4 regions of the Streptomyces sp. NPDC014764 genome follow, and region 4 is predicted to be linked to each of the others. Evidence: riboswitches for the same ligand, from Rfam matches in the RefSeq annotation. Region 4 holds a riboswitch; each other region holds the start of a gene.
What was found. A riboswitch is a leader RNA that binds a small molecule or an ion and turns the genes downstream of it on or off. The one in region 4 is predicted to bind cobalamin.
Positions count from the first base shown of each region.

Region 1: linked by a shared signal. The riboswitch ahead of ACF1AG_RS17790 (ABC transporter substrate-binding protein) and the one ahead of ACF1AG_RS01880 (prenyltransferase/squalene oxidase repeat-containing protein) in region 4 are both predicted to bind cobalamin.
Region 2: linked by a shared signal. The riboswitch ahead of ACF1AG_RS09510 (ribonucleoside-diphosphate reductase subunit alpha) and the one ahead of ACF1AG_RS01880 (prenyltransferase/squalene oxidase repeat-containing protein) in region 4 are both predicted to bind cobalamin.
Region 3: linked by a shared signal. The riboswitch ahead of ACF1AG_RS25785 (cobalamin biosynthesis protein) and the one ahead of ACF1AG_RS01880 (prenyltransferase/squalene oxidase repeat-containing protein) in region 4 are both predicted to bind cobalamin.

Region 1 covers NZ_JBIBXY010000006.1:291,935-295,635, reverse strand. Annotated here, with positions in the region: gene ACF1AG_RS17795 (FecCD family ABC transporter permease) at 1-591, opposite strand, end outside; gene ACF1AG_RS17790 (ABC transporter substrate-binding protein) at 588-1,553, opposite strand; cobalamin riboswitch at 1,662-1,783, opposite strand; gene ACF1AG_RS17785 (class I SAM-dependent methyltransferase) at 1,812-2,429, opposite strand; partial or broken gene ACF1AG_RS17780 (DUF6531 domain-containing protein) at 2,582-3,701, shown strand, end outside.
Region 2 covers NZ_JBIBXY010000003.1:160,984-164,684, forward strand. Annotated here, with positions in the region: gene mctP (monocarboxylate uptake permease MctP) at 1-1,183, shown strand, start outside; gene ACF1AG_RS09505 (GNAT family N-acetyltransferase) at 1,264-1,767, shown strand; cobalamin riboswitch at 1,817-1,988, shown strand; gene ACF1AG_RS09510 (ribonucleoside-diphosphate reductase subunit alpha) at 2,113-3,701, shown strand, end outside.
Region 3 covers NZ_JBIBXY010000013.1:57,620-61,320, reverse strand. Annotated here, with positions in the region: gene ACF1AG_RS25790 (cobyric acid synthase) at 1-1,103, opposite strand, end outside; gene ACF1AG_RS25785 (cobalamin biosynthesis protein) at 1,100-2,041, opposite strand; cobalamin riboswitch at 2,160-2,299, opposite strand; gene ACF1AG_RS25780 (hypothetical protein) at 2,484-2,705, opposite strand; gene ACF1AG_RS25775 (anion permease) at 2,734-3,701, opposite strand, start outside.
Region 4 covers NZ_JBIBXY010000001.1:407,167-410,867, forward strand. Annotated here, with positions in the region: gene ACF1AG_RS01870 (glycosyltransferase family 4 protein) at 1-942, opposite strand, end outside; gene ACF1AG_RS01875 (TetR family transcriptional regulator) at 1,150-1,800, shown strand; cobalamin riboswitch at 1,930-2,068, shown strand; gene ACF1AG_RS01880 (prenyltransferase/squalene oxidase repeat-containing protein) at 2,177-3,394, shown strand; gene ACF1AG_RS01885 (SCO2322 family protein) at 3,391-3,701, shown strand, end outside.

The sequences.
Region 1 (3,701 bases), on a different contig from region 4:
CAGATCGAGGACTGCGGTGAGTACCGCCGCGATCGCTACTCCGGACAGCACCAGCCGTGCCGAGGTGATGCGTCCGCCGGTGCGGGCGGTGGCGTACACGAGCAGGAGCGCGCCCAGGGCGCCCACGAAGGCGGCCATCGACAGGGAGAGGGGCCCGAAGAAGGTGACCCCGAACACGATCACGGAGACCGCGCCGAGCGACGCCCCCGAAGAGACGCCGAGCAGGTACGGCTCGGCGAGCGGGTTGCGCACCAGTGCCTGCAGAGCCGTACCGATGACCGCCAGGCCGGCGCCGGTGACCGCACCGAGCAGCACCCGCGGCGCCCGCACGTCCACCACGATGGTCTCCCGGGCCCGCGACCAGTCCGGCTGCTGCCAGTCGGCGCCCAGCGCGTGCGTCACGATGCCCCACACCTGGCCGGGCGGCACCCGGACGGAGCCGATCGCGAGGCCCGCCGTGGCGGAGACGACGAGCAACGCCGTGAGTGCCAGCAGTGTGACGGCCAGCCGTGTACGGCCTGTCTCCGGCCTGGTGGTCTTCCGCCGAGGCGCCGCCTCTTCGGCGGGCGTGCCCGTGGCGGCCTGGGTCACCGGAAGCTCTCGGGGTGCAGTCCGCGGGCCAGGTCCTCGACCGCGTAGGCCGAGCGGATGCCGACCAGGGTGGCGGTCAGCGGCAGGACGACGAACCGCTTGTTCCTGATGGCGGGTACGTCGGCGAGCGCGGGCTGGGAGAGCAGGTACTCCTTCTTCTCCTTCACGCTTCCGGCGCCCGCGTAGTCGTAGATCGCGATGACTTCCGGTTTGCGTTCGACGACCTGCTCCCAGGAGACGTCGCCGAAGACGTCGTCGAGGTCGGCGAAGACGTTCTCGCCGCCGGCCAGCCGGATAAGCTCGGTGCCCAGGCTCTTGCCGCCCGCGGTGAAGGCGCTCTTGTCGCCGCTGTCGTAGACGAAGACGGACAGCTCGGGCTCGCTCTGGACCTTGTCGGCGGCCTTGGCGACGCGGACCTCGAGGTCGGTGACCAGGTCGTCGGCCCGGTCCGGGACGCCGAAGATCGTGCCGATGGTGCGGATCTCGTCGTAGGTGTCCTTCATCGTCACCCGCTTCCCGCCGCAGTACTCGCGGTTGAGGTAGGTGTCGATGCCCGCGTCGGCGAACGCCTTGCGGGAGCGGCCCTCCTTCTCGTCGAAGGCGCTGCCGTAGCCGCCGTAGACGAGGTCGGGTTCGGCGTCCAGGACCTTCTCGAAGGACGGTTCCCTCTCCGCCAGTTCCGGTACGGACTCGTAGTCCCTCTCCAGCTCGGGCAGGACGGCGGAGTCGGGGAAGGCCGTGCCGACCATGCGGTCCTTCAGGCCGAGGGCGAGCATGAGTTCCGCCGGGTGCTGGTGGATGGTGACCACCCGAGACGGAGGCTTGTCGTACGTCGTCTTCACGCCGCAGTTGTCGACGGTGACCGGGAAGCCCTCGGACGCGGCTGCGGTGGCCTTCGCGTCCCCGCCGCCCTCGTCGGACGCACCGCAGCCGGTGGTCAGCAGCATGGACGACAGTGCCATGGCAGCGGCCGTGGCACGACGGAACCCGCGCGTGCGGGCAGGGGTGAACAGCTGGGACACGTGAAGCCTCCTGGAGTCCGCGCTCCTCGGATCGGGCCCGCGACGGACCAGTGTCCTGACTCCCGGATCGACGTTCCCTCCGCCTTCCCGCGCGGTGCGCAGTGGCATGTCGGAGGGGCGCTCCCCGGTCACAGTGGCGGGACCGTGCCGGATTCGCACCGGCTTCCTGTCTCCCGTCGCGGCGATGACCAGGTGATCCTACGGTCCTCCGAGCCGACGGCAAAGGGCGTGCGGACCCGGCCGCACGCCCTTTGCCTCCCTCACGCTTCGCAGACCGCCCGAGGGACGAGCCGCTCGGCACTCTCGTCGTAGGGGCGCCCGTCGAACCCGCCGAAGACCTCCACGCGGCCGAAACCCGTCTCCTCGGCCATCCGCGGCAGCTCCACCGCGCTGTACGCGAACCACGTCAAGGTGGCCCGCGTCACTCGCTCGCCCCGGACCAGCGACCAGCACCCACTCGCTGCGCAGGCGCGCCCACTCGTCCAGCACGGTGTCGGTCTGCACCATCAGGTCGTCGCCCCGCCGCACCACCTTGGGCGGGGTGACCCTGCGGGCCAGGAGCTCCTTCCCGGTGAGGTCGAGGACGAGCTTGCCGCCGGGAGCCAGGCAGGTGTACATGGTGCGCAACACGCGCGCGTTGTCGGCGGGGTCCTCGAAGTACCCGAAGGAGGTGAACATGTCGAGGACGACGTCGAAGCCACCCGGTGCCTCGTACTCGCGGGCGTCGGCCCGCACGTACGTCACCTCCGCACCGGCGTCGGCCGACCGCTTGCGTGCCCGGTCCAGCATGGCCGGGCTCAGGTCCACTCCGGTCACGCGGTGACCGCGACGGGCGAGCGGCACGGTGAACACCCCGGGTCCGCATCCGGCCTGTCCGCAGAGGTTGTACAACTGCCCACCCAGCACGCCGCTCGCGCAGGCGCGCGGCCAGCGGCTGCTGGCCGAAGACCACGGCGTCGGAGCGAGGGCTGCGGCGCAGTGCCTCAAGCGGTGTCCGGTCGGCAGATGCTGTCGCCACTGACTACCTGCCCGAGGGCCAGGGCGAGGTGCCCTGGCATCAGATCGTCGACACCCGTCTGAACGACGCGCTGGTGGCGTGGGTGAACGTCTCGACCGGCAACCTGATGCTGGCGGCCACGGACTTCGACATCGCGGGCGTCGGCCAGAGACTCCAGTTGACCCGCACCTACAACTCCCTGGAACCCCCGTGGGGGAAGGTGTCGCAGCCGTGGTGGCAGGCGTATGAGTGCTACCTCCAGGTGAAGGACGGTGAGGTGGGCGTCTTCGACGCCACCGGCGAGCTGCTGCACTCCACGGCCAACGCCGACGGCACGTACACGACGCCGGCCGGTTACTCGAAGGACCTGAGGAAGAACGCGGACGGGATCTACACCCTGACCGACCGCAGGTCCGGCTCGAAGGACACGTACAGCGAGCACGGCACCCTCACGAGGGTGACGGACAGGAACGACGGCACGATCACCGTCGACCAGCACGACGAGGGCGCCGAGCACAAGGGCTTCAAGCTCACCGAGACCCGCTCGGGCCGTTGGATCGACCTGGTCAAGACCTACCCGAACCAGTGGCAGGCCAAGGACCACACAGGCCGCACCGCCGTCCTCGACCTCGACGGGGCCGGGAACCTGGCCAAGGTGACGGACACGGCCGGCAAGGCCACCGCCTACGAGTACGACTCCTCCGTCGGGTGACGAAGGTGACCACCCCCGAGGGCACGGTCACCCTGTTCACCTACGACGGCCACAACCGCGTCACCTCCATGCAGCGCGCCACCGAGTCGACGTCGAGCGGCCACACGGGCCCGACCTGGCGCTACGACTACACGGCCGCCACATCGGCGGATGCGGCGACGACCACGGTCACCGATCCGGACGGCGACGCCACGAAGTACATTCACGATGCGGACGGCGAAGTCACCAAGGTCACCGACCCGCTCGGCCACTCCCGCCACGCCACGTACAAGAACCACCTCACCCAGACCGCCATCGACGCCATGGGCACCGGCGCGGACGGCACGGGCGGGAACACGACCACGTACGGATGGGACGGCCGCAACAACGCCCTCTCCCA
Region 2 (3,701 bases), on a different contig from region 4:
GGGCATCCAGGCCGTGCTGGACGTGATGGGCGTCGGCGGCGGAGAGAACACCAACTGGTTCATCAAGGACCTGCCGCTGCTCCTCGCCTTCGGTGTGCTGGCCGCGTACACCTACTCGTCGGGGCTGCGGGCGCCCGCGCTGATCGCGTTCGTCAAGGACACGCTGATCTACATCGTGATCGCGGTGGCGATCATCTACATCCCGATCAAGCTGGGCGGGTTCGACGAGATCTTCGCGTCCGCGCAGGAGGCGTACAGCGAGACCAACCCGGCCACGGGTGCCCCGCGCGGCGCCCTGGTGCCGGGCGAGGCGGGCCAGTGGACGTACGCCACGCTGGCGCTGGGCTCGGCGCTCGCGCTGTTCATGTACCCGCACTCGATCACCGCGACGCTGTCCTCGCGCAGCCGTGAGGTGATCCGCCGCAACACCACGATCCTGCCGCTGTACTCGCTGATGCTGGGCCTGCTGGCGCTGCTCGGATTCATGGCGATCGCGGCCGGGGTGAAGGTGCAGAACGGCCAGCTGGCCATCCCGCAGCTGTTCGAGAACATGTTCCCGGACTGGTTCGCCGGTGTGGCCTTCGCGGCGATCGGCATCGGCGCGCTGGTGCCGGCGGCGATCATGTCGATCGCGGCGGCGAACCTGTTCACCCGCAACATCTACAAGGACTTCATCAAGCCCGACGCGACGCCCAAGCAGGAGACCGCCGTCTCCAAGGCCGTGTCGCTGCTGGTGAAGGTGGGCGCGCTGGCCTTCGTGCTGACCATGGACAAGACGGTCGCCATCAACTTCCAGCTGCTCGGCGGCATCTGGATCCTGCAGACCTTCCCGGCGCTGGTGGGCGGCCTGTTCACCCGCTGGTTCCACCGCTGGGCGCTGATCGGCGGCTGGGCGGTCGGCATGATCTACGGCACGGTAGCCGCGTACGGGGTGGCGTCGCCGACGCAGAAGCACTTCGGCGGCTCCGCCAAGGAGATCCCGGGCATCGGGGAGATCGGCTACATCGGCCTCACCGCCTTCGTGATCAACGTGCTGGTCACGGTCGTCCTGACCTTCGTCATGCGGGCGGTCAAGGCGCCGGAGGGCGTCGACGAGACCGAGCCGCGGGACTACACGGCGGACGCCGGCGACCCGGGCGTGCAGGTGGAGCTTCCGCCGGCCACGGCGGACAGCAAGCACTGACGACGTTCACGCACAGGACAGCGGGCCGCCGGTGGAAAACCGGCGGCCCGCTGTCGTCCCCGTGCGGCAGACTCCCCCGCATGGACATCGTCATCCGGCCGGCGGCGCCCGGCGAGCACGCGGAGCTCGGTGAGATCACCGCGCAGGCCTATCTCGGCGACGGGCTGCTGGACTTCGGGGAGTCCGACGCCTACCTGGGCGAGCTGCGGGACGTGGGCAGACGGGCGGCGGCCGCCGAGGTCCTGGTCGCCGTGGCGGACGGCACGCTGCTGGGCGGGGTGACGTTCGTGCCGGGCCCCGGGCCCATGGCCGACATCGCGGAGCCCGGCGAGGCGGAGATACGGATGCTGGCCGTCTCCCCCGCCCACCGCGGCCGGGGCGCCGGCGAGGCGCTGGTGCGCGCCTGCGCCGACCGGGCGCGGGCGCTCGGCCGCACGCGGATGGTGCTGTCCACGCAGCGCACGATGCACTCCGCGCACCGGGTGTACGAGCGGCTGGGCTTCACGCGAGCCCCCGGGCGGGACTGGAACCCGCTGCCGGAGCTGGACGACATCATGCTGCTCGTCTACGAACTGACGCTCTGACGGCTGGGCACAGCCCTTCCGTCCGGCCCCACCATAACTCCAACGCGACACAACATATGGGTCCGTCGGCGACACCCGGCACAAGATGTATGCTCATGCTCGCTGTCGTCGCAGGGGAATCCGGTGCGAATCCGGAACTGTCCCGCAACGGTGTACCCATGCCTGCCCACGGGCGCGCACGGGAGTCAGTCCGAGGACCTGCCGACAGTGCGCCCGGCCCTTCCGGTCCGGGTGCCCTGACGTCCGGGCCTCGCGGAATGGGCCGGTGGACGCGACGCCGCGTGCGTTCGTGTGCTGCCCCCTGCGCTCCTCGAGGCCCCTGTGCCGAGCGAGGGAGAGCCACACGTGACCATCGCGCCAGCCGATCCGGCTTCAGCGACCCGCGTGACCGAGGAGAGCGACGGCCCCGGGGCCGCGCTGCTGCGGACCCTGACCCAGCTGACCGCCGACCTGCCCGACGCCGACGCCGGCCGGGTTGCCGCCGCCGCGCTGCGCGGCCGGTCAGCCGCCGCCGACGAGGCGGAGCTGCGGGACCTGGCCACCGAGGCGGCGGCCGGACTGATCTCCGAGGACCCCGCGTACTCCCGGCTCGCCGCCCGGCTGCTCACCCTCGGCATCCGCGCCGAGGCCGCCTCGCAGGGTGTCACCTCGTTCACCGGCTCGGTGGCCGCCGGTCACCGGGAAGGCCTGATCGGCGACCGCACGGCCGCGTTCATCCGGCTCCACGCGGCCCGTCTGGACGCGCTGGTCGACACGGACGCCGACGACCGGTTCGGCTACTTCGGCCTGCGCACCCTGCACAGCCGCTACCTGCTGCGCCACCCGGTCACCCGCAAGGTCGTCGAGACGCCCCAGCACTTCCTGCTGCGGGTCGCCTGCGGGCTCGCCGAGGACGAGAGCGGGCGGGCGCTGGAGGACGTCGCCGCACTGTACGGGCTGATGAGCCGGCTGGACTACCTGCCCTCCTCCCCCACGCTGTTCAACTCCGGCACCCGCCACCCGCAGATGTCGTCCTGCTACCTCCTGGACTCCCCCAAGGACGAGCTGGACTCCCTCTACGAGCGCTACCACCAGGTCGCACGCCTGTCGAAGCACGCCGGCGGCATCGGCCTGTCCTTCTCCCGGGTCCGCGCCCGGGGTTCGCTGATCCGCGGCACCAACGGGCACTCCAACGGCATCGTCCCGTTCCTGAAGACGCTGGACGCCTCGGTCGCCGCCGTGAACCAGGGCGGCCGGCGCAAGGGCGCCGCCGCGGTCTACCTGGAGACCTGGCACGCGGACATCGAGGAGTTCCTCGAGCTGCGCGACAACACCGGTGAGGACGCCCGCCGTACGCACAACCTGAACCTGGCGCACTGGGTGCCGGACGAGTTCATGCGCCGGGTCGCCGACGACGCGCAGTGGTCGCTGTTCTCCCCGGTGGACGTGCCCGAGCTGGTCGACCTGTGGGGCGAGGAGTTCGACGCGGCCTACCGGGCCGCCGAGGCGAAGGGCCTGGCCCGCAGGACGCTTCCGGCACGCGAGCTGTACGGCCGGATGATGCGCGCCCTCGCGCAGACCGGCAACGGCTGGATGACGTTCAAGGACACCGCCAACCGCACCGCCAACCAGACCGCCGAGCCGGGCCACGTCGTCCACTCCTCCAACCTGTGCACGGAGATCCTGGAGGTCACCGACGACGGGGAGACGGCGGTCTGCAACCTCGGCTCGGTCAACCTCGCGGCATTCGCAGGCCCGGACGGCATGGACTGGGAGCGCCTGGACGCGGCGGTCCGCACCGCCGTGACGTTCCTGGACCGGGTGGTCGACATCAACTTCTACCCGACCGAGGAGGCATCCCGCTCCAACAGCCCCTGGCGCCCGGTGGGCTTGGGCGTGATGGGGCTGCAGGACGTGTTCTTCCGGCTGCGGATGCCGTTCGACTCCCCCGGGGC
Region 3 (3,701 bases), on a different contig from region 4:
ACGCCGAGCCCGTCCACATGGCCCGCGCGGCTCTCCACGTCGTCCTCGATGTGCTCGCCGAGCAGCTGGAAGCCGCCGCAGATGCCCAGCAGCGGCCGGCCCTCGGCGGCCCGCCGCACCAGCGCGTCCGCCAGCCCGCGCTCCCGCAGCCAGCGCAGTGCCTTCACGGTGCCGCGGGTGCCGGGCACGACGACGAGGTCCGCGTCGGCGAGTTCGTCCGGCCGGTCCACGAACCGCACCACGACGCCCGGTTCGGCCGCCAGCGCGTCCACGTCGGTGAAGTTGGACATCAGCGGCACCGCGCACACCGCGACCCGCAGCACCTCCTCGCCGGCCGGCGCGGCCACCGCGGACTCCCGTACGGCGCCCCGGAGCGACACGCGGAGCCCGTCCTCCTCGTCGATGCCGAGGCCGTGCCGGAACGGCAGCACGCCGTACGAGCGCCGCCCGGTCAGGCCGTGCAGCATCTCCAGGCCCGGCTCCAGCAGGGAGACGTCCCCGCGGAACTTGTTCACCAGGAACCCGGCGACCAGCTCCTGGTCCTCCGGGGAGAGGAGGGCGACCGTGCCGAAGAAGGACGCGAAGACGCCGCCCCGGTCGATGTCCCCGACGACCAGCACGGGCAGCCGCGCGCCCCGCGCGATCCCCATGTTGACGATGTCGGTACGGCGCAGGTTGATCTCCGCGGGGCTTCCGGCGCCCTCGCAGATCACCGCGTCGTACTCGCTCCGCAGCCGCTCCAGACAGTCGAGGACCGTGCCGAGGAGGCTCTCCTGGCGGCCGCCGTGGTAGCCGCGGGCGCTCATCTCGCCGACCGGGCGGCCCATCAGCACCACCTGGCTGGACCGGTCGCCGCCCGGCTTCAGCAGCACCGGGTTCATCAGCGCCGTCGGCTCCACCCGGCACGCCTGCGCCTGCATCGCCTGGGCGCGCCCGATCTCGGCGCCCTCGCGGGTGACGAACGAGTTCAGCGACATGTTCTGCGCCTTGAACGGCGCGACCTTCACCCCCTGGCGTACCAGCCACCGGCAGATCCCGGCGGTGACCACGCTCTTGCCGGCGTCCGAGGTGGTCCCGGCGACCAGCAGTCCGCCACCGCTCACTTCGCACGTCCCTTCCGTAGGCGCCGCGCGGCCACCCCGGCCGCCAGCGCCAGCCAGCCCACCCGCCGCGACAGGCGCACCGCCCGGTCGATGTCGGCGACGGCGACGGGGCGTCCGCCGCCGTTGAGGACGGGCCGGTGCTCGACCCGCCCGCCGTAGGAGAGCGTCCCGCCGAGCCGCACGCCGAGCGCGCCCGCGAAGGACGCCTCGACGGGACCGGCGTTGGGGCTGGGGTGTTTGCCCGCGTCCGCGCGCCAGGCCCGTACCGCCCCGCGCGGGTCCGGCCCGCTCAGCGCGGCGAGGACGGCCGTCAGGCGCGCGCCCGGCCAGCCGGCGACGTCGTCGAGACGGGCGGACGCCCAGCCGTAACGGCGGTACCGGGGCGACTTGTGACCCACCATCGCGTCCAGGGTGTTGACGGCCCGGAAGCCCACCAGGCCCGGCACCCCGGCGACCGCGCCCCACACGAGGGCGCCCACCACGGCGTCGGAGGTGTTCTCGGCGACGGACTCCACCACGGCACGGGCGATCCCGTCGGCGTCCAGGGCCTGCGGGTCACGGCCGCACAGGTGCGGCAGCCGCTCCCTCGCGGCCTCGACGTCCCCGGCTTCGAGCGCCCGCCCGATGGTCCGGGCCTCCCGGGCCAGCGAGGTACCGCCGACGACGGCCCAGGTGGCGACGCCGGTCAGGGCGACGGAAGCGGCAGGACCACGGCGTGCGGCGCGGGCTGCCAGGCCTGCGACCGTGACGGCGCCGCCGACGCACACGGCGGTGTGCACGGCCCCGCGGCCCCGGTCGTCCCGCCACAGCACCCGCTCCACGGCAGCCGCGGCCCGCCCGAAAGCGGCGACCGGATGCCCACGGCGGGGATCGCCGAGCAGCAGGTCGCCGAGGAGGCCGGCGGCGGCGCCGTACGCGAACACGCGATCGGCACCCATGGGTTCAGCCGGTGACGGATCCGGAGGTCACGGCCCCGAAGGGGGGTGGGGTGTCGCTGATCGACCTCGACAGGCTGCCGCGCATGGCGATATGTCCTCACTCAGGGTGTCCACGCCCTGGTTCGACGAGACCGGCGGCGAGAGTTCCTGGCTCCCGGGGCTCACCCCGGTGACAGTGGCGGGACCGCGCCGGATTCGCACCGGCTTCCTCTCCTGCCGCCGTATTGGCGGAGGCAGTCCACCATGCCCTTGGAAGGGCCGTCAACTTGCCTTTGACCTGCGGGGCTGAAGTGTGCCGAGGCCCACAGAGGGGCTCACGTGGGTGAACGGCGGGAACGGCGCATGGACACGCCGGACACGGCGCACGGACGCGCGGACACGGCAGCGGGCGGGACGGGAGCCGCTGCTCCCGTCCCGCCCGCTCACGCGTGCGGCCTTGTCGTCAGGCCATGATCAGGTAGATGCCGTAGCCCACGGCCGCCGCGCACGCGGCGAAGCAGGCGTAGGCGCCGGTGACCGCGAGGGCCGTGGACCGGCCCTCGGCGGTGGCCCGCTCGCGGCGGGACATACCGGAGATGCCGAGGGTGAACAGGGCCACCAGGGCCACGGTGACCACGAGGCTCACGCCGAACACGGAGCCGAGGGCCGCCCAGTCGATCTTCATGCTGCTTCCTTCTGCGTGCCGGACGCGGTCAGACGGTCGAGGTGGCCGACGGGGCCTGCGGGTCGGCGGCGGCCGGGGCCGGGATGGTGGCCGAGAGGTCCTCGGAGGGGCCGGCGGGCGGCGGGGTCACAGCGGCGATGGCCTGGGTGACCACACCGGCGGGCTCCTCGGCGGGGGTGTCGTGGTCGTTGACGTTGGTGTGGTCGACGATCTCGCGCCGGGAGATCTTCCAGATGGCCGCGCTGGAGGTGATCAGGAAGACGGCAACGACGGCGGTGCCCCAGTCCCCGAAGCCGCACACCCACTCGGCGATCGCCGCGACCAGGGCGGCGGCCGGCAGGGTCAGGCCCCAGGCGACGAACATCCGGGTGGCCGTGGACCAGCGGACCACGCCGCCCTTGCGGCCGAGGCCGGCACCCATGACGGCACCGGACACGGAGTGCGTGGTGGAGAGGGAGAAGCCCAGGTGCGAGGAGGCCAGGATGACCGTCGCGGCGCTGGTCTGGGCCGCGAAGCCCTGCTGCGGCTGGAGGTCGGTCAGGCCCTTGCCCATGGTGCGGATGATGCGCCAGCCGCCCAGGTAGGTGCCGAGGGCGATGGCGATGCCCGCGGAGAGGATGACCCACATCGGCGGGTCGGAGTCGGGGGCGACGGCGCCGCCGGCGACCAGGGCGAGGGTGATGATGCCCATCGTCTTCTGGGCGTCGTTGGTGCCGTGGGCCAGGGAGACCAGGCCGGCCGAGGCGATCTGCCCGGCGCGGTAGCCCTTCTCGGAGGACTTGGCGTCGGCGTTGCGGCCCATGCGGTAGGTGAGCCGGGTCGCGAGCATCGCGGCGACGCCCGCCACCAGCGGGGCGGCGATCGCGGGGATCAGGACCTTGGTGACCAGCACGTCGCCGTGGACCGCGCCGAAGCCGGCGGAGGCGACCGTGGCGCCGATCAGACCGCCCATGAGGGCGTGCGACGAGCTGGACGGCAGGCCGACCAGCCAGGTGA
Region 4 (3,701 bases):
CTTGACGAACTCGACGGCGCCTTCGAGGCCGTAGCGCTCCATCGCCTGGGCGACGGGGCCCTCGGCGGGGCGTTTGCCGACCACGACGAGGTGGGCGTCGGGCTGCTCGGCGCGCACCTTGGCGAGCGCCTCGACGAGGTAGACGAGGCCCTTCAGCGGCACGTCGGCGCTGGAGGTGGTGACGATCCGGCCCGGGACGACCTTCACGGACGGGTCGGGGGAGAACAGGTCGGTGTCGGCGCCGATGTGGACGACGTGGATGCGGTCCTGCCGTACGCCGAGGTCCTCGACGATCTCGTCGCGGGAGCTGCCGGAGACGGTGAGCACGGACGGCAGGCGGCGGGCGACCCGCTTCTGCATGCGGGTGAACGCGTACCAGCGGCGCACCGACATACGGCGCTTCCAGTCCTCGGCGGCGTCCAGTTCGAGGCGGCGGTCCACGGTGATGGGGTGGTGGACGGTGGTGACCAGGGGCGCGCCGAGGTCGCCGAGCAGGCCGTAGCCGAGGGTCTGGTTGTCGTGGACGACGTCGAAGTCGCCGCGGCGGGCGCGCAGATGGCGGCGGGCGCGCAGCGAGAAGGTCAGCGGCTCGGGGAAGCCGCCGGTCCACATGGTGGAGACCTCGAGGGCGTCGACCCAGTCGCGGTACTCGTCACGCTTCGGGGTGCGGAAGGGGTCCGGCTGCCGGTAGAGGTCGAGGCTGGGCAGCTCGGTGAGGCTCAGCCCGTCGTACCCCTCGTCGAGCACCGGGTAGGGCTGGGCGCCGATGACCTCGACGCGGTGTCCCAACCGGGCCAGTTCGCGGGAGAGATGGCGCACGTAGACGCCCTGGCCGCCGCAGAACGGGTTTCCCTTGTAGGTGAGGAGCGCGATGCGGAGCGGTCGCGAGCCGTCGGATGCGGGGCCCGCCGAGGGCCCGGCCTGACTGGCCTCAGCGGTCACTCTGGGACCCCCTTCTGCCTGCACTGTCCCGCGACAGTACGACGGGACGCCGATCTAGAACAAGTTTCAGAGTTGATCGTTCGGAGGAACCGAATCTACCGGCAGGTAAGAACGTCGGCAGCGGTGGATCAGGTGATTCACGCCACGGCGGACGCCGTGCCATGCTGTCCGATCATCGATCCTCACCGACTGTCACGGACGGGACCCATGCCCGCGGAAGCCCACAGGACCAAGGCGGCGCCGGACGCCGGGCGCGCCGGGCCGGCCTCCCCGCTCACGGAGCGGCAGGAGGCGCGGCGCCGACGCATCCTCGAGGTGTGCGCGCGGCTGGCCTCGCGGGGCGGTTTCGACGGGGTGCAGATGCGTGAGGTCGCGGAGTCCTCGCAGGTGGCGCTGGGCACGCTGTACCGGTACTTCCCGTCGAAGATCCATCTGCTGGTGGCGACGATGCAGGATCAGCTGGAGCATCTGCACGCGACGCTGCGGAAGAAGCCCCCGGCCGGCGAGACGGCGGCGGAGCGGGTCGCCGGGACGCTGATGCGGGCGTTCCGCGCGATGCAGCGCGACCCGCACCTGGCGGACGCGATGGTGCGGGCGCTGACCTTCGCGGACCGCAGTGTGAGCGCGGAGGTGGAGCAGGTCTTCCGGCGGACCACGGCGATCATCCTCGACGCCACGGATCTGACGGACCCGACGCCCGAGCAGCTCTCGGCCGTCCGGGTGATCGGGCACACCTGGCACTCGACGCTGATCACCTGGCTGTCGGGGCGGGCCTCCATCGAGCAGGTGGGCGTGGACATCGAGACGGTGTGCCGGCTGATCGACCTGACGGCTCCGCCGCGCTCCGGGCAGCACTGACGGAACGCGGTCAACGACTCCCCCTCGCCCGCACCCGCCCACGGGTGCGGGACGGCTCACGGGCGCCGTGACGCCCGTCACCTCACGCCTGTGTGCCTCTCCTCGCGCCCCCGGCCGCCCCGGACACCCGTTCTACGGGCGGGTAGAGTGGCCGCGTCGTATCACAGCCGTACGGGGGGAAGCCGGTGCGAATCCGGCGCTGACCCGCAACCGTGAGCCGTCCTGGGGACGGTGAGCCGGAATGCCCCGCACGGATCGTGACCGGCTCACGTGCCCGGCATCCGCCGGTGCACGGGCACCGTCGAGGTATACGGAGCCGAGCCGCCGGGGTGTCCCGCGCTGCCCGGCCCTCTTCAGGGAGAGGCACCCGCCCGTCATGAACGTCCGCCGCAGCGCAGCGGTGCTGGCCGCCGTCGCCGTCCTCGGCGCCGCCGCACCGGCCGCAGCCGACTCGTCCCCGTCGCCGACCCCGCAGGCACTGCCGTCCGCGCTGTACGGGGACACCGATCCGCAGTACGACGGGGTGTGGCGCCAGTCGCTCGCCCTGCTCGCCCAGCACGCCGCCGGCGCCGAGCCGCCTAAGGCCGCCGTCGGCTGGCTGACCGGCCAGCAGTGCGCCGACGGCTCCTTCGCGCCGTTCCGTGCCGACCCGTCCGCCGCGTGCGACGCGAAGACCATGGTCGACACCAACCAGACCGCCGCCGCCGTGCAGGCGCTCGCCGCGCTCGGCGGCCACGACGCCGTCACGGAGAAGGCCGTCGGCTGGCTTAAGTCCGTGCAGAACGAGGACGGCGGCTGGGGTTACACCGCGGGCGGCCCCAGCGACACCAACTCCACGTCCGTCGTCGTCGGCGCGCTCGCCGCCGCCGGCGAGAAGCCGGGTGAGGTGAGGAAGGGCGGCAAGTCCCCCTACGACGCGCTGCTCGGCCTGGAGCTGCCCTGCACCGGTGAGGGCGCGGGCGCGTTCGCGTACCAGCCGGAGAAGGACGGCTCGCTGACGGCCAACGCGGACGCGACGGCGGCGGGCGTGCTCGGCGCGCTCGGCAAGGGCCTGCTGGTCGAGCCCGGCAAGGGCGACGGCGCCGCCGGTTCCTGCGTCGAGGCGACCACCCCGGCGCAGGCCGCCGCGAACGGCGCCGCGCACCTGGCAGGCGCGCTCGCCGCCAAGGGGTACCTGCTCGCCTCGACGCCCGGCGCCGCGGACCAGCCCGACTTCGGCAACACCGCCGACGCGGTGGTCGCACTCGCCGCGCAGGGCGACACGGCCCAGGCGGAGAAGTCGTACGCCTGGCTGGAGAAGAACGCCGCCGACTGGGCCGCGCAGAGCGGGCCCGGCGCCTACGCGCAGCTGATCCTCGCCTCCCACGCGACCGGCGCGGACCCGCGCGACTTCGGCGGCACGGACCTGGTGAAGCAGCTCCGGGCCGCCGGCCCGGCCGCCCCCGAGAAGACCGCGAAGGCGACCGAGAAGGCCGAGGACGAGAAGGACTCGGACTCCCCGTTCGGCGTGTGGTGGTTCGTCGGCGTCTGCCTGGTCGCGGGCATCGGCATCGGCTTCCTGATCAGCAACCGCACCAAGAGGCAGCAGCCGTGACCCGCCGCCTCACCGTGCTGTTCCTGGCCGCGCTGCTGCCGCTGCTGGCGGGCGCCGGCCAGGCCCAGGCCGCCGGGTACCGCTACTGGTCCTTCTGGGAGCGGGACGGCTCAGCGTGGACGTACGCCACCGTGGGCCCCTCGATGTCGCGGCCCGCGGACGGCGACGTGCTGGGCTTCCGCTTCTCGGTCAGCGAGGACTCGGGCGACGCGGCCAAGCCGCGCGGCACCGCCGACTTCGACACCATCTGCGCGAAGACGCCCGCCGAGGACGGCACGAAGCGAGTGGCGCTGGTGATCGACTTCGG